2 regions of the Enterobacter sp. Li2LvB3 genome follow, and region 2 is predicted to be linked to the other one. Evidence: predicted binding sites of a transcription regulator. Region 2 holds the regulator's gene; the other holds the start of a gene.
What was found. The regulator LexA, encoded in region 2, represses DNA repair genes until DNA is damaged. The targets are predictions, from matches to a motif close to TNCTGTATGTACATACAGNA.
Positions count from the first base shown of each region.

Region 1: the regulator LexA is predicted to act here: its motif matches at 2,884-2,903, upstream of rmuC (DNA recombination protein RmuC).

Region 1 is NZ_JBSICG010000024.1:14,870-20,767, forward strand. It holds gene ubiJ (ubiquinone biosynthesis protein UbiJ) at 1-547, opposite strand, end outside; gene ubiE (bifunctional demethylmenaquinone methyltransferase/2-methoxy-6-polyprenyl-1,4-benzoquinol methylase UbiE) at 561-1,316, opposite strand; gene rmuC (DNA recombination protein RmuC) at 1,383-2,840, opposite strand; gene udp (uridine phosphorylase) at 2,980-3,741, opposite strand; gene ACS603_RS18300 (dienelactone hydrolase family protein) at 4,001-4,807, shown strand; gene ACS603_RS18305 (beta-glucoside-specific PTS transporter subunit IIABC) at 4,987-5,898, shown strand, end outside.
Region 2 is NZ_JBSICG010000019.1:71,256-77,153, reverse strand. It holds gene ubiA (4-hydroxybenzoate octaprenyltransferase) at 1-50, shown strand, start outside; gene plsB (glycerol-3-phosphate 1-O-acyltransferase PlsB) at 139-2,559, opposite strand; gene ACS603_RS16175 (diacylglycerol kinase) at 2,713-3,081, shown strand; gene lexA (transcriptional repressor LexA) at 3,190-3,798, shown strand; gene dinF (MATE family efflux transporter DinF) at 3,862-5,199, shown strand; gene ACS603_RS16160 (CsbD family protein) at 5,320-5,529, shown strand; gene zur (zinc uptake transcriptional repressor Zur) at 5,599-5,898, opposite strand, start outside.

The sequences.
Region 1 (5,898 bases), on a different contig from region 2:
CAGCAGTTTCTTCCGCAAACCATGCCACTTCAAGCGGCCCCGGAGCCATGCGCCACTCTTCGGTCAACACTTCTGCCGCGTAGCGCTGTTGGCGCTGAACAGTTTTGCGCAGAAATGCCGAACCACCATGAATGACTTTGCTGATCCCTTCGGCGGCGATGTCGCCAATATAAGGTGCAAGCAACTCTGCCGGGTCGAACTCGGCAAGATCGCTTAACGCAACGAAGTTCTGCACGACCTGAATGTCACCTTCGACTTCCAGCTCGCCGCTACGGATAAGCGCAGTCAGCTGCTGGCGGTCGCGCAGTTTGGGCACCACGCTCATATGCGTGATGACCGAGCAGTCGGCCTCACCTTCCCACTCACCCAAAACATCAAGCTGGCGCTCACTGAACACCAGCACCAGCGGCGTAGAGAACTCTTTTAAAACAATACGTAACACCTTTCCGTTGAGCCGCTGACGCGCAGTTTTTAGCGCCGAATCACGGTACAGAAAGGCATTCAGAGCATTCTCGATGCCTGCGGTGACTAAGGGTTTAAATGGCACGGGATACCTCCACTCAGAACTTGTAACCGCGATGCAGCGCGACGACACCCGCCGTCATGTTGAAGTATTCAACGTTTTCAAAAGCGGCATCCTGCATCATTGCTTTTAAGGTGTCCTGATCCGGGTGCATTCGGATAGATTCAGCCAGATAGCGATAGCTTTCGGCATCGTTCGCCACCAACTCACCAATACGCGGCAGCACGTGGAACGAATAGGCATCGTAGGCTTTACTCAGCGGCTCGATAATCGGTTTGGAGAATTCGAGCACCAGCAGGCGTCCACCCGGCTTCAGCACGCGGTACATGGAACGCAGCGCCTTGTCTTTCTCGGTGACGTTACGCAGGCCAAACGAGATGGTGATGCAGTCAAAAGTGTTGTCCGGGAACGGCAGCGCTTCAGCGTTCGCCTGTACATATTCAACATTACCCACAACACCGATGTTACGCAGCTTCTCACGTCCCATTTTCAGCATGGAGTCGTTAATATCTGCCAGCACCACGCGACCGGTTTCGCCAACCAGACGTGAAAACTTCGCCGTCAAGTCGCCTGTACCGCCCGCTAAATCGAGCACCGTTTGCCCACGACGCACACCGCTACAGTCGATGGTGAAGCGTTTCCACAAGCGATGAATGCCGAATGACATCAAGTCATTCATCACATCGTACTTCGCCGCCACGGAATGAAATACGTGGGCCACCATGTCAGCCTTCTGCGCTTTAGCAACAGTCTGAAAGCCAAAGTGCGTCGTGTCTTGTGAATCGTCAACCATCTCAGAGCCTGCTTATCAGTCAAATGTCCGTGAAGTGTAACAGATTGGGCGCGTTTGCCCTATGGTTCAACCACCGTGAAAGAAACGATTCGGCGGTTCAGAAGGTGACAAATCCGCGGCTAAATCGTTGTCTTCGCTGTCTGTATTTTGCACACCTGCCCCTTCCCGTAGGCGATATTCATCGTCCTGAGCGGTAGCCTGTTCAACCATTTCAGGATTAATCTCGCGCTTAACCTCCACCCCCAGGCTACGGAATGCCTCTGCTTGCGCCAGCAAGTTGCCGCGCCCGGAAGAGAGCTTTTTCATCGCCTGGCGGTAGTTATCCTGCGCGCGATCGAGGCTCTGCCCAACAGAGGACATATCGTCCACAAACAGGCGCATTTTGTCGTACAGCTTGCTGGCGCGATCGGCAATTTGCTGTGCGTTACGGCTTTGGTGCTCGTAGCGCCAGAGATTTGCAATCGTCCGCAGCGCCACCAGAAGTGTCGTGGGACTTACCAGCATAATGTTATTTTTCAATGCTTCGGTTATCAGTTCGGGCTGTCTGTCGAGCGCCAGCAGGAATGCGGGCTCAACCGGAATGAACATCAACACGTAATCCAGTGAGCGTAACCCCGGTAGCTGCTGATAGTCCTTACGGCCCAGCAGACGGATGTGGTTACGGACAGACGCGATATGCTCCTGTAACGCAGACTCGCGAATGTAATCGTCCTCGGCATTGAAGTAGCGTTCGTACGCCACCAGCGTCATTTTGGCGTCGATAACGACATCTTTGCCCTGCGGCAGGCGCACAATGACATCAGGCTGCATCCGCGAGCGGGCATCGTTTTCGATGCTGACCTGCGTTTCATACTCGTACCCTTCACGCAGGCCAGAAGCCTCCAGCACGCGGGTCAGTACTACTTCACCCCAGTTGCCCTGTGCTTTGTTGTCGCCTTTAAGCGCACGCGTCAGGTTAACCGCCTCTTGCGTCATCTGCGCGTTCAACTGCTGGAGATTACGAATTTCATGCGCCAAAGTGTGGCGTTCGCGCGCCTCCTGGCCAAAGCTGTCCTGCACCTGGCGGCGAAAACCGTCCAGCTGCTCACGCAGCGGCGTGAGCAGGTTGTTCAGGCTCTGGCGGTTTTGTTCGTCAACACGGCGGTTACTGTGCTCAAAAATGCGGTTCGCCAGGTTTTCGAACTGTTCGCTAAGGCGCTGCTCGCTGTTGATCATCTGGCGGATTTTGTCTTCCGCATGGAGCTGGGTCGATTCAAGACGGGTGGTGACTTCGCGGAGATCGGCTTCCAGCGAGGTGTTGATATCACGCAGATTGCGCAGTTCGTTATTGAGCAGCTCGCACTCGTCGCGCCAGTGCCCGCTCTGGGTAAGCTGTTGTTTCGCGGCACTGAGCTCGGCGACCATCTCTTCGCGTTCTGCCAGTTGATCGGCTTTATGCTGCGCGTGCTGATAGCTGGATATGAGCCAGCCTATTCCCACGCCCACCAGCGCAATCACCGCATAAATCAGGATTGAGATATCCACAATGCCCCCTGCATCAACGTTTTACCCGCATAAAATAGAATTGTGCTGTATGAACGTCCAGTTTGAAAGGGTTTTCCTGCGAGGCGCTACGCAAAAAGAAAAGGCCGAACAAGTCGGCCTTTTATCGAAGAAGAGAGGACTAGATCAAGCGGCGAGCCGCTTCAACCACAATTTTCACCGCATGGCTTTCGGTCTGCTTCATGGTTTCGGCGTTCGGGATCTCCTGCTGAGTACGGTTAACGATAACACCCGCCACCATACCGGCACGCAGACCCTGGCTTGCGCACATGGTCAGCAGCGTTGCAGATTCCATTTCGTAGTTCATCACGCCCATAGACTGCCACTCTTCCATTGAGCCTTTAAAACGGCTCACTACGCGGCCAGAGAAGGTGTCGTAACGCTCCTGGCCCGGGTAGAAGGTATCGGAAGAGGCGGTAACGCCGATGTGCGTTGTTGCGCCCACAGATTTCGCGGCTTCAACCAGTGCGGTGGTACATTCAAAATCCGCCACTGCCGGGAATTCCATTGGCGCAAAGTGCAGACTTGCACCGTCCAGACGTACAGACGCGGTCGTGACCAGCACGTCACCCACATTGATATGCGGCTGGATAGCGCCGGTGGTGCCGATACGCAGGAAAGTACGGATACCCAGCTGCGCCAGCTCTTCAACAGCAATAGAAGTAGACGGGCCGCCGATACCGGTAGAACACACGATCACCGCTTTACCATCCAGCTCCGCGCGCCAGGTGGTGAATTCACGATGGGATGCCAGCTTAACCGGCTTATCCATCAGCGCGGCGATCTTTTCCACACGCTCTGGATCGCCAGGGACGATAGCGAGCGTAGCCCCTTGTAAATCGTTTTTAGTGAGGCCGAGATGAAAAACATCAGACTTAGACATAGGTGACTCCTCTGTGGGTCGGTTTGTCAGAAGAAGTAAAACGGTACTTTACAGAAGCAGTGTGCGTAATTTCGTGACGAACCTCACCATGAATGAAAATGATTGCATTTAATTTCCATAAATAAGTGATCAACATCACATTAACAATGTTATACCGTGGTGTGTTGCACAAAAGATAGACCGTTTAAGGCACTGTGGGTTGTTAACCTTGTGACTATATTTACCTTTGCGCTAACTCAACATTGGTACGGAGAATGCCATGACTGAAAAAACCGGTTTTGCACCTGCTGCTGCCCCTCATGCTTCAACCATTGTCACTACTCCCGAAGAAGCCATTAGTGCAGGAGAGACATCCATTCCCTCACAGGGGGATAACATGCCGGCTTACCATGCGCGCCCGAAATCGGCCGATGGCGCTCTGCCGGTCGTGATTGTGATACAAGAAATTTTCGGCGTACATGAGCATATTCGCGATGTTTGCCGTCGACTGGCGCTGGAAGGTTATCTGGCCATCGCACCAGAGCTCTATTTCCGCCAGGGCGATCCAAATGACTACAGCGATATCCCGACGCTATTCACTAATCTGGTCAGCAAAGTCCCGGACGCGCAAGTGCTGGCGGACCTGGACCATGTCGCCAGTTGGGCGGCGCGTAACGGCGGCGACCCACATCGGTTGATGGTGACCGGTTTCTGCTGGGGCGGTCGCATCAGCTGGCTGTACGCCGCGCATAATCCGCAGCTCAAGGCTGCCGTGGCGTGGTACGGCAAGCTGGTCGGCGAAAAAACGCTGAATTCACCTAAGCAACCGCTGGATATCGCCGTGGATCTTAACGCCCCGGTGCTGGGTTTGTACGGCGGCCAGGATACCGGCATTCCACTCGATACTGTGGAAACCATGCGTCACGCGCTGCGGGCGGCAAATGCGAAGGCAGATATCGTGGTTTATCCCGATGCAGGACATGCTTTTAACGCGGATTATCGGCCGAGCTATCACGAAGAATCCGCCAAAGATGGCTGGCAACGAATGCTGGCCTGGTTCCGGCAATATGGTGCTAAAAAGGGTTAAGCGGCTCACAAATTGATGCATGAAGCACCTGTGTTGTTTGACTTTTAAGCACAATCTGGCCGATATACAAAGCACAGGCGTGTAACTACGAGCCGTAGGCAAGACCTGAAGCCCCTCTCCTCTTTCGAGTGGAGAGGGGCTTCAGGTCTTTTTTTTGCTCTGGAGACAGGGGCCAGAACATGAACCACTTGCAAACTGCGCTGGACATCATCGCCCTGGTTGGCGGTGCTGAGAATATCGAACATATCGAACATTGCTCCACCCGCTTGCGGTTGAGCCTGTATGACAACAGCAAGGTCAACGAAACGGCGCTGACAAACATCGACGGCGTGTTGGGCGTTCGCGTCAACGTGCAGTGCCAGGTGATCATCGGTCACGAAGTGGTACAGGTGTTTGATGCGGTGCGTTCTCTGGTGGGCTCGCCGCAGGCCGGTGGGCAGCACACACCTGCCAGAGTCAGCCGCGGGGCGCAGATTGTCGATTTTGTCATTAGCGTTTTTCAGCCGCTGGTGCCGGCGATTGCTGGCGGCGGGGTGCTGAAATCCCTGCTGCTGTTGCTGGATGTGATGGGCTGGCTGAGCCGCAACAGTTCAACCTACAAGGTTCTGGATAACATCGGCTCTGCACCGCTCTATTTCCTGCCGATCCTCGTGGCGATCACCACCGCCATGAAGCTCAAAGTGAACGTGCTGGTTGCGGTGTCTGCCGTGTCGGTCATGGTGTTGCCTGCCATGACCAAACAGCTTGCCGAGGGAACGGCATTTATGTCGTTCGACCTGCGCAACGTGGCGTATGCCTCACAGGTGTTTCCGGCGATCCTGTGCGTGCTTTTTTACGCCCAGACCGAAAAGCTGTTTAACCGCTACTCACCCGGCGCGCTGCGCATTTTCCTCTCGCCGATGCTTTCTCTGCTGGTCACCGTTCCCGTCACCCTGCTGATCCTGGGGCCACTTGGCTATGAACTGGGGGCCGGGCTGGCAACGGTCATTTTGTGGCTGTACGGAAAACTGGGCTTTGTGGCAACCGGGCTGCTTGCTGCCGTCCTGCCCTTTATGGTCGCTGCCGGGATGCACAAGCCGATGCTGCCGTAC
Region 2 (5,898 bases):
ACGTGGGCCTGGTGCTGTTTTTAGGGCTGGCGATGAGTTATTTTTCATAATAAAAAAGCAGCCAGATGGCTGCTTTTTTATTTTCACCCTCTCCCTGTGGGAGAGGGCCGGGGTGAGGGCATCAGGCCGCGATTTACATCATTCGTCCTGCGTCGCGCTCTCAATCGTTAAACGCACATCAGACGTAATCAGATCAGCCAGCATCTGGTAAACCTTCAGCGTCTCTTCTGGCTCGGCATCGCCGGTATCACTGATAAACCCTTCATCACGCAGCGTCAGCACTAAAGAGCTGAATACCGCCTTGTCGAAGAATTCTGGCGCGTTAATGCCGTGCAGTACCGACAGGCGCTGTGCCAGCGTGCGGCTCTCTTTCTCAAGCGTGCCGCGGTTGATGGATGGGTTAGCACTCAACAACCAGAACGTAATGGCATAGCGTTGCAGGGTTTCACGCGCGCCAGCCGCCAGCAGTTGCAGGGTGCGGGAGCGAGATGGGTTGATATGCAGCTCGTCATTATTGACGGTGATAAGCCCCTGACGACGCAGCTCTTCGGTCAATTTATCCAGCTCTGCTGCCAGCTCGGTTTTACTCCAGCGCAGGAACAGCTCGGCTTTCAACATCGGATACAGCGCGTCGACATGACGCAGCAGGTCCTGACGAGAAATACGACGATGCTGGGTAATAATGGCGGCCATCAGCGAAGGCAGCATCAGCATATGCGCGATGTTGTTACGATAGTAAGTCATCAGCACCGCCTGCTCGCGCGGCAGAATGATGATGTCGCCAATCGTATCTTTCTCAACTTCGAACTTATTCATCTGCAAGGCATGATCGATAAGCTCGCTGGCGGTTGCGGCAGGCGCCGTCGAGTCCACTGAGTACGGAACATTCCGCATAATGTCCAGATAGCAATCGAGCTGCTCGGTAAGCTGTTCACGGGTCAGTGAACGCTGACGCGATGCCAGCAGCGCAGTACAGCACAGGTTCATGGCGTTGGCCGCACCTGCGTTGTTAATACGCACCATCAGCTCGGCGGCAATGCCGTTCACCGTTGGCGTCAGCCATGCAGGGCGTATCGCTTCGATAGGGTCGATAGACTCGCGCCATTCCGGGACATGGTGGTTAAGGTAGTTCATCAGCGGCATTGGCTCGCCGAAGTTCACGTAGCCCTGACCCAGATTACGCAGCTTGCTCAGACCGCGCAGCATCTGTGGCAGGCTCTCTTTCTCTTTAGTCGCACCGCGCAGCTCTTTGGCGTACGTTCCCACTTCCATCACGTGCTCGTAACCGATGTATATCGGCACCAGCGTAATTGGGCGGGTACCGCCGCGCAACATGGCCTGGATAGTCATCGACAGCGTGCCGGTTTTCGGATCAAGCAGGCGGCCAGTACGGGAACGCCCACCTTCCACGAAATACTCAACGGAATAACCACGGCTGAACAGCTCGCCCAGATATTCGCGGAATACGGTGGAATAGAGCTTATTACCTTTGAAGGTACGACGAATAAAGAAGGCACCAAGGCGGCGGAAAATCGGCCCTGCTGGCCAGAAGTTCAGGTTAATACCGGCCGCGATGTGCGGTGGCACCAGACCCTGATGATAAAGCACGTAGGAAAGCAGCAGGTAGTCCATGTGGCTGCGGTGGCAGGGCACATAGACAATTTCGTGGCCGTCATGTGCCAGCTGGCGCACGCGCTCGGCGTTGTGGACGTTGATCCCCTGATAGAGGCGGTTCCACGTAAAGCTCAGAATACGATCGGACAGGCGAATCATCTCGTAGGAGAAGTTCGCGGCGATCTCTTCCATCAATGCGATGGCGTTCTGCTGTGCTTTCTCATGCGAAATCTTCTTGCTGCGCGCTTCGTCTTCCACGGCGCGGGCAATGGCTTTAGACGCCAGCAATTTATTGAACAGGTCCTGACGCGCCGGGAGGCGCGGCCCTACGGCTGCAAGACGCTGGCGCGCAAAGTGCATACGTGCCACGCGAGCCAGTTTTTGCGCGATGATTTTATCCGTACCGTGTTCATCTGCCATACGGCGCAGCGACACAGAAGGAGAGAAACGCACGAAGCTATCGCGACCAAGCCAGGACACCGCGAAGAATTTCTGGATACCGTTGAGCATCCGCAGCGGTGGGTTTTCTTCCCCTTTTTCGCGACCTGGGCGACGACCAAACATCACCGATACCGGCACCATCTGCACATCCAAATCAGGATTGCTGCGGTGTAGATCGAGGTAGTCGTGGAACAGCTTGATGGACTCTTCTTTTGGCGTGTAATAGGTAAACACACGCGGCCCGCCGTGAATGAACACGTAGCGCGGCAGCAGAGTACCGTCGATCTCCAGTGGTTCAAGCGGATCGGGTAAATCATGCGCCAGACACTGGGCGCGGAGCGTGAGCAAGTCTGCCTTCGAGTTGTAAGGCAAAACATACATAATAGGGCGAGAGGTATCGAGCCCTAATTCCAGCGCGGGTTCTGCTGGGATAGACTTGCTTTTTACCAGAACGGTTAATGGTAAATTAAGTAATTTGTAGTAAATTCGTGGCCAGCCGGACATAAACGATGTAAAGCCTCTGGTTAATAATGCAATTGCGGCGCAAGGATAACAGAAAGCGCGCAAAATTTCTGTTGTTACCCGTCATACTTCAGGCGGCAGTAAACGCACTGCGTCTATAGTTACTGACGCTATTTCTAATAAAAGGTTCTTTTAATGGCCAATAATACCACTGGGTTAACCCGAATCATCAAAGCTGCCGGCTATTCATGGAAAGGTTTCCGTGCCGCGTGGATCAATGAAGCCGCTTTTCGTCAGGAAGGCGTTGCCGCAATCGTTGCGGTAATCATTGCCTGTTTCCTTGATGTTGATGCCATAACGCGCGTTCTTCTTATTGGTTCTGTGCTTCTGGTGATGATAGTGGAAATTCTCAATAGCGCTATTGAGGCGGTAGTTGATCGTATTGGCTCTGATTTCCATGAGCTCTCTGGTCGTGCAAAAGATATGGGGTCTGCCGCCGTGTTGCTGGCGATTATCACTGCGGTTATCACCTGGGTCACGCTGCTTTGGTCGCATTTCCGATGAGCCTCGAGGAATAATTAAGTCCCTGGTTTTTTGTGCAGTTTTTGGTTCCAAAATCACCTTTGACTGTATATACTCACAGCATAACTGTATATACACCCAGGGGGCGGAATGAAAGCGTTAACGACCAGGCAGCAAGAGGTGTTTGATCTCATCCGGGATCATATCGGCCAGACAGGAATGCCACCTACGCGTGCGGAAATCGCGCAGCGTCTGGGTTTCCGTTCTCCAAATGCTGCCGAGGAACACCTTAAAGCGCTGGCGCGTAAAGGCGTGATTGAGATTGTTTCTGGCGCTTCACGCGGCATCCGTCTGCTGGTAGAAGAAGAGACGGGCATTCCGCTGGTTGGCCGTGTCGCGGCAGGTGAACCTTTGCTCGCACAACAGCATATTGAAGGTCACTATCAGGTCGATCCTGGCATGTTCAAACCGAGTGCAGATTTCCTGCTGCGCGTTAGCGGCATGTCCATGAAAGATATCGGTATTCTCGATGGCGATCTGCTGGCGGTTCATAAGACTCAGGATGTGCGCAACGGCCAGGTGGTGGTGGCGCGTATTGATGACGAAGTTACCGTTAAGCGCCTGAAAAAACAGGGCAATACTGTGCAACTGCTGCCGGAAAACAGCGAATTCTCTCCAATCGTGGTGGATCTTCGCGAACATAACTTCTCCATTGAAGGTCTGGCGGTTGGCGTCATCCGCAACGGAGAATGGCTGTAATCTCCCCCTGACAGGCTACGGAGCCTCCGTAGCCTGATTCATTTCCCACTCCCGGTATTTTTCATGTCACTGCTGACTGCTTCCGATAAGGCATTGTGGCGTCTTGCACTGCCGATGATTTTTTCCAATATCACCGTTCCGCTGTTGGGGCTGGTCGATACGGCGGTTATTGGTCATCTGGATTCACCGGTGTATCTGGGTGGCGTGGCGATTGGCGCAACGGCAACCAGCTTCCTCTTTATGCTGCTGCTTTTTTTACGCATGAGCACCACCGGGTTAACGGCACAGGCGTTTGGCGCAAAAGATCCCCTGCGTCTGGCGCGTGCGCTGGTACAGCCGTTAATTCTGGCGCTGGGTGCGGGTGTACTTATCGTTCTGCTGCGTACACCACTGATTGAGCTGGCATTACACATTGTAGGTGGCAGTGAAGCGGTGCTGGAGCAGGCACGGCTTTTCCTTGATATTCGCTGGCTAAGCGCACCGGCATCTCTGGCGAATCTGGTTCTGCTGGGCTGGTTGCTGGGCGTTCAGTATGCCCGTGCTCCCGTTATCCTGCTGGTTGTCGGGAACGTCCTGAACATAGTGCTCGACCTCTGGCTGGTTATGGGGTTGCACATGAATGTGCAGGGCGCGGCGCTGGCAACGGCTATTGCCGAGTACGGCACGCTGATTATCGGGTTGTGGATGGTCTGGCGTGTTCTGGTTATGCGGGGCATAACACCTGCACTGCTGAAGGCTGCCTGGCGCGGCAATATCCGCAAGCTGCTGGCGCTTAACCGCGACATCATGCTGCGCTCGCTTTTGCTGCAACTGTGCTTTGGCACACTGACGGTCTTTGGCGCGCGGCTTGGCCCGGAAATCGTTGCTGTCAACGCGGTGTTAATGACGCTGCTGACCTTTACCGCCTATGCCCTCGACGGCTTTGCCTACGCGGTAGAAGCCCATTCCGGGCAAGCGTATGGCGCGCGCGAAAGCGGGCAATTACATGATGTCTGGCGTGCTGCATGTCGTCAGGCTGGGCTGGTGGCGCTGGCATTTGCACTCATCTACGCCTGCTTTGGTGAGTATATTGTTGCGCTGCTCACGTCATTACCTGCACTGCGTGAGCTGGCAAGCCACTACATCATCTGGCAGGTGATCTTACCGGTTGTGGGCGTCTGGTGTTATTTACTCGACGGGATGTTCATTGGCGCAACGCGTGGCGCGGAAATGCGTAACAGCATGGCGGTCGCGGCGGGTGGGTTTGGTTTAACGCTGCTCACGGTGCCGTATCTGGGGAATCATGGGTTATGGCTGGCCCTCGCGGTCTTTCTTCTTCTTCGTGGCCTTTCGCTGGCGTTTATCTGGCGTCGTCACTGGAAAAATAATACCTGGCTTTCATCTCGTCACGACATCTCCTGATGGTAAAAGATTCTGAATAAATTCCTGAGTGCCAGATGCTCAACTAAAATTGTTATCACGTCCAGCATGAAATGAAGGTTTTGGGCGGCCCTTTCACTCTTTAACGATGAGGACCTGATGATGAATAAAGACGAAATCAGCGGCAACTGGAAACAGTTCAAAGGTAAAGCGAAAGAGCAATGGGGTAAGCTGACAGATGACGATATGACGGTCATCGAAGGAAAGCGCGATCAGCTTGTCGGTAAAATTCAGGAACGCTATGGCTACGCCAAAGATCAGGCGGAGAAAGAAGTCGGCGACTGGGAAAAGCGTAACGACTATCGCTGGTAGACCGGTAATACCCGCAAGTACAAGGATGTACACCCTGAGGGCGGCCCTGAGCCGCCTTATCTTTTGCCGTTAGCGCGGTTTTTTCTTTACCAGAATGGAGTGGTCATGCTGGCACGCATCCTGATGGCTGCATGATTCGACCTCCACGCACGCAGAGCATAATCCGTGTGCTTCAATCACATTATGGCGCAGGGCGAAGCCCATTTTGGCTGCCAGCGTATGCATAATGTCTTCAACACCTTCTGCACACTCTTCTTTCACCACGCCGCAGCGGTCGCAGATAAACATGGCCGAGGTGTGGGTAGGCTGATCAAATAAATGGCACAGCACATAGCTGTTTGTTGATTCGACCTTGTGCACAAAGCCCTG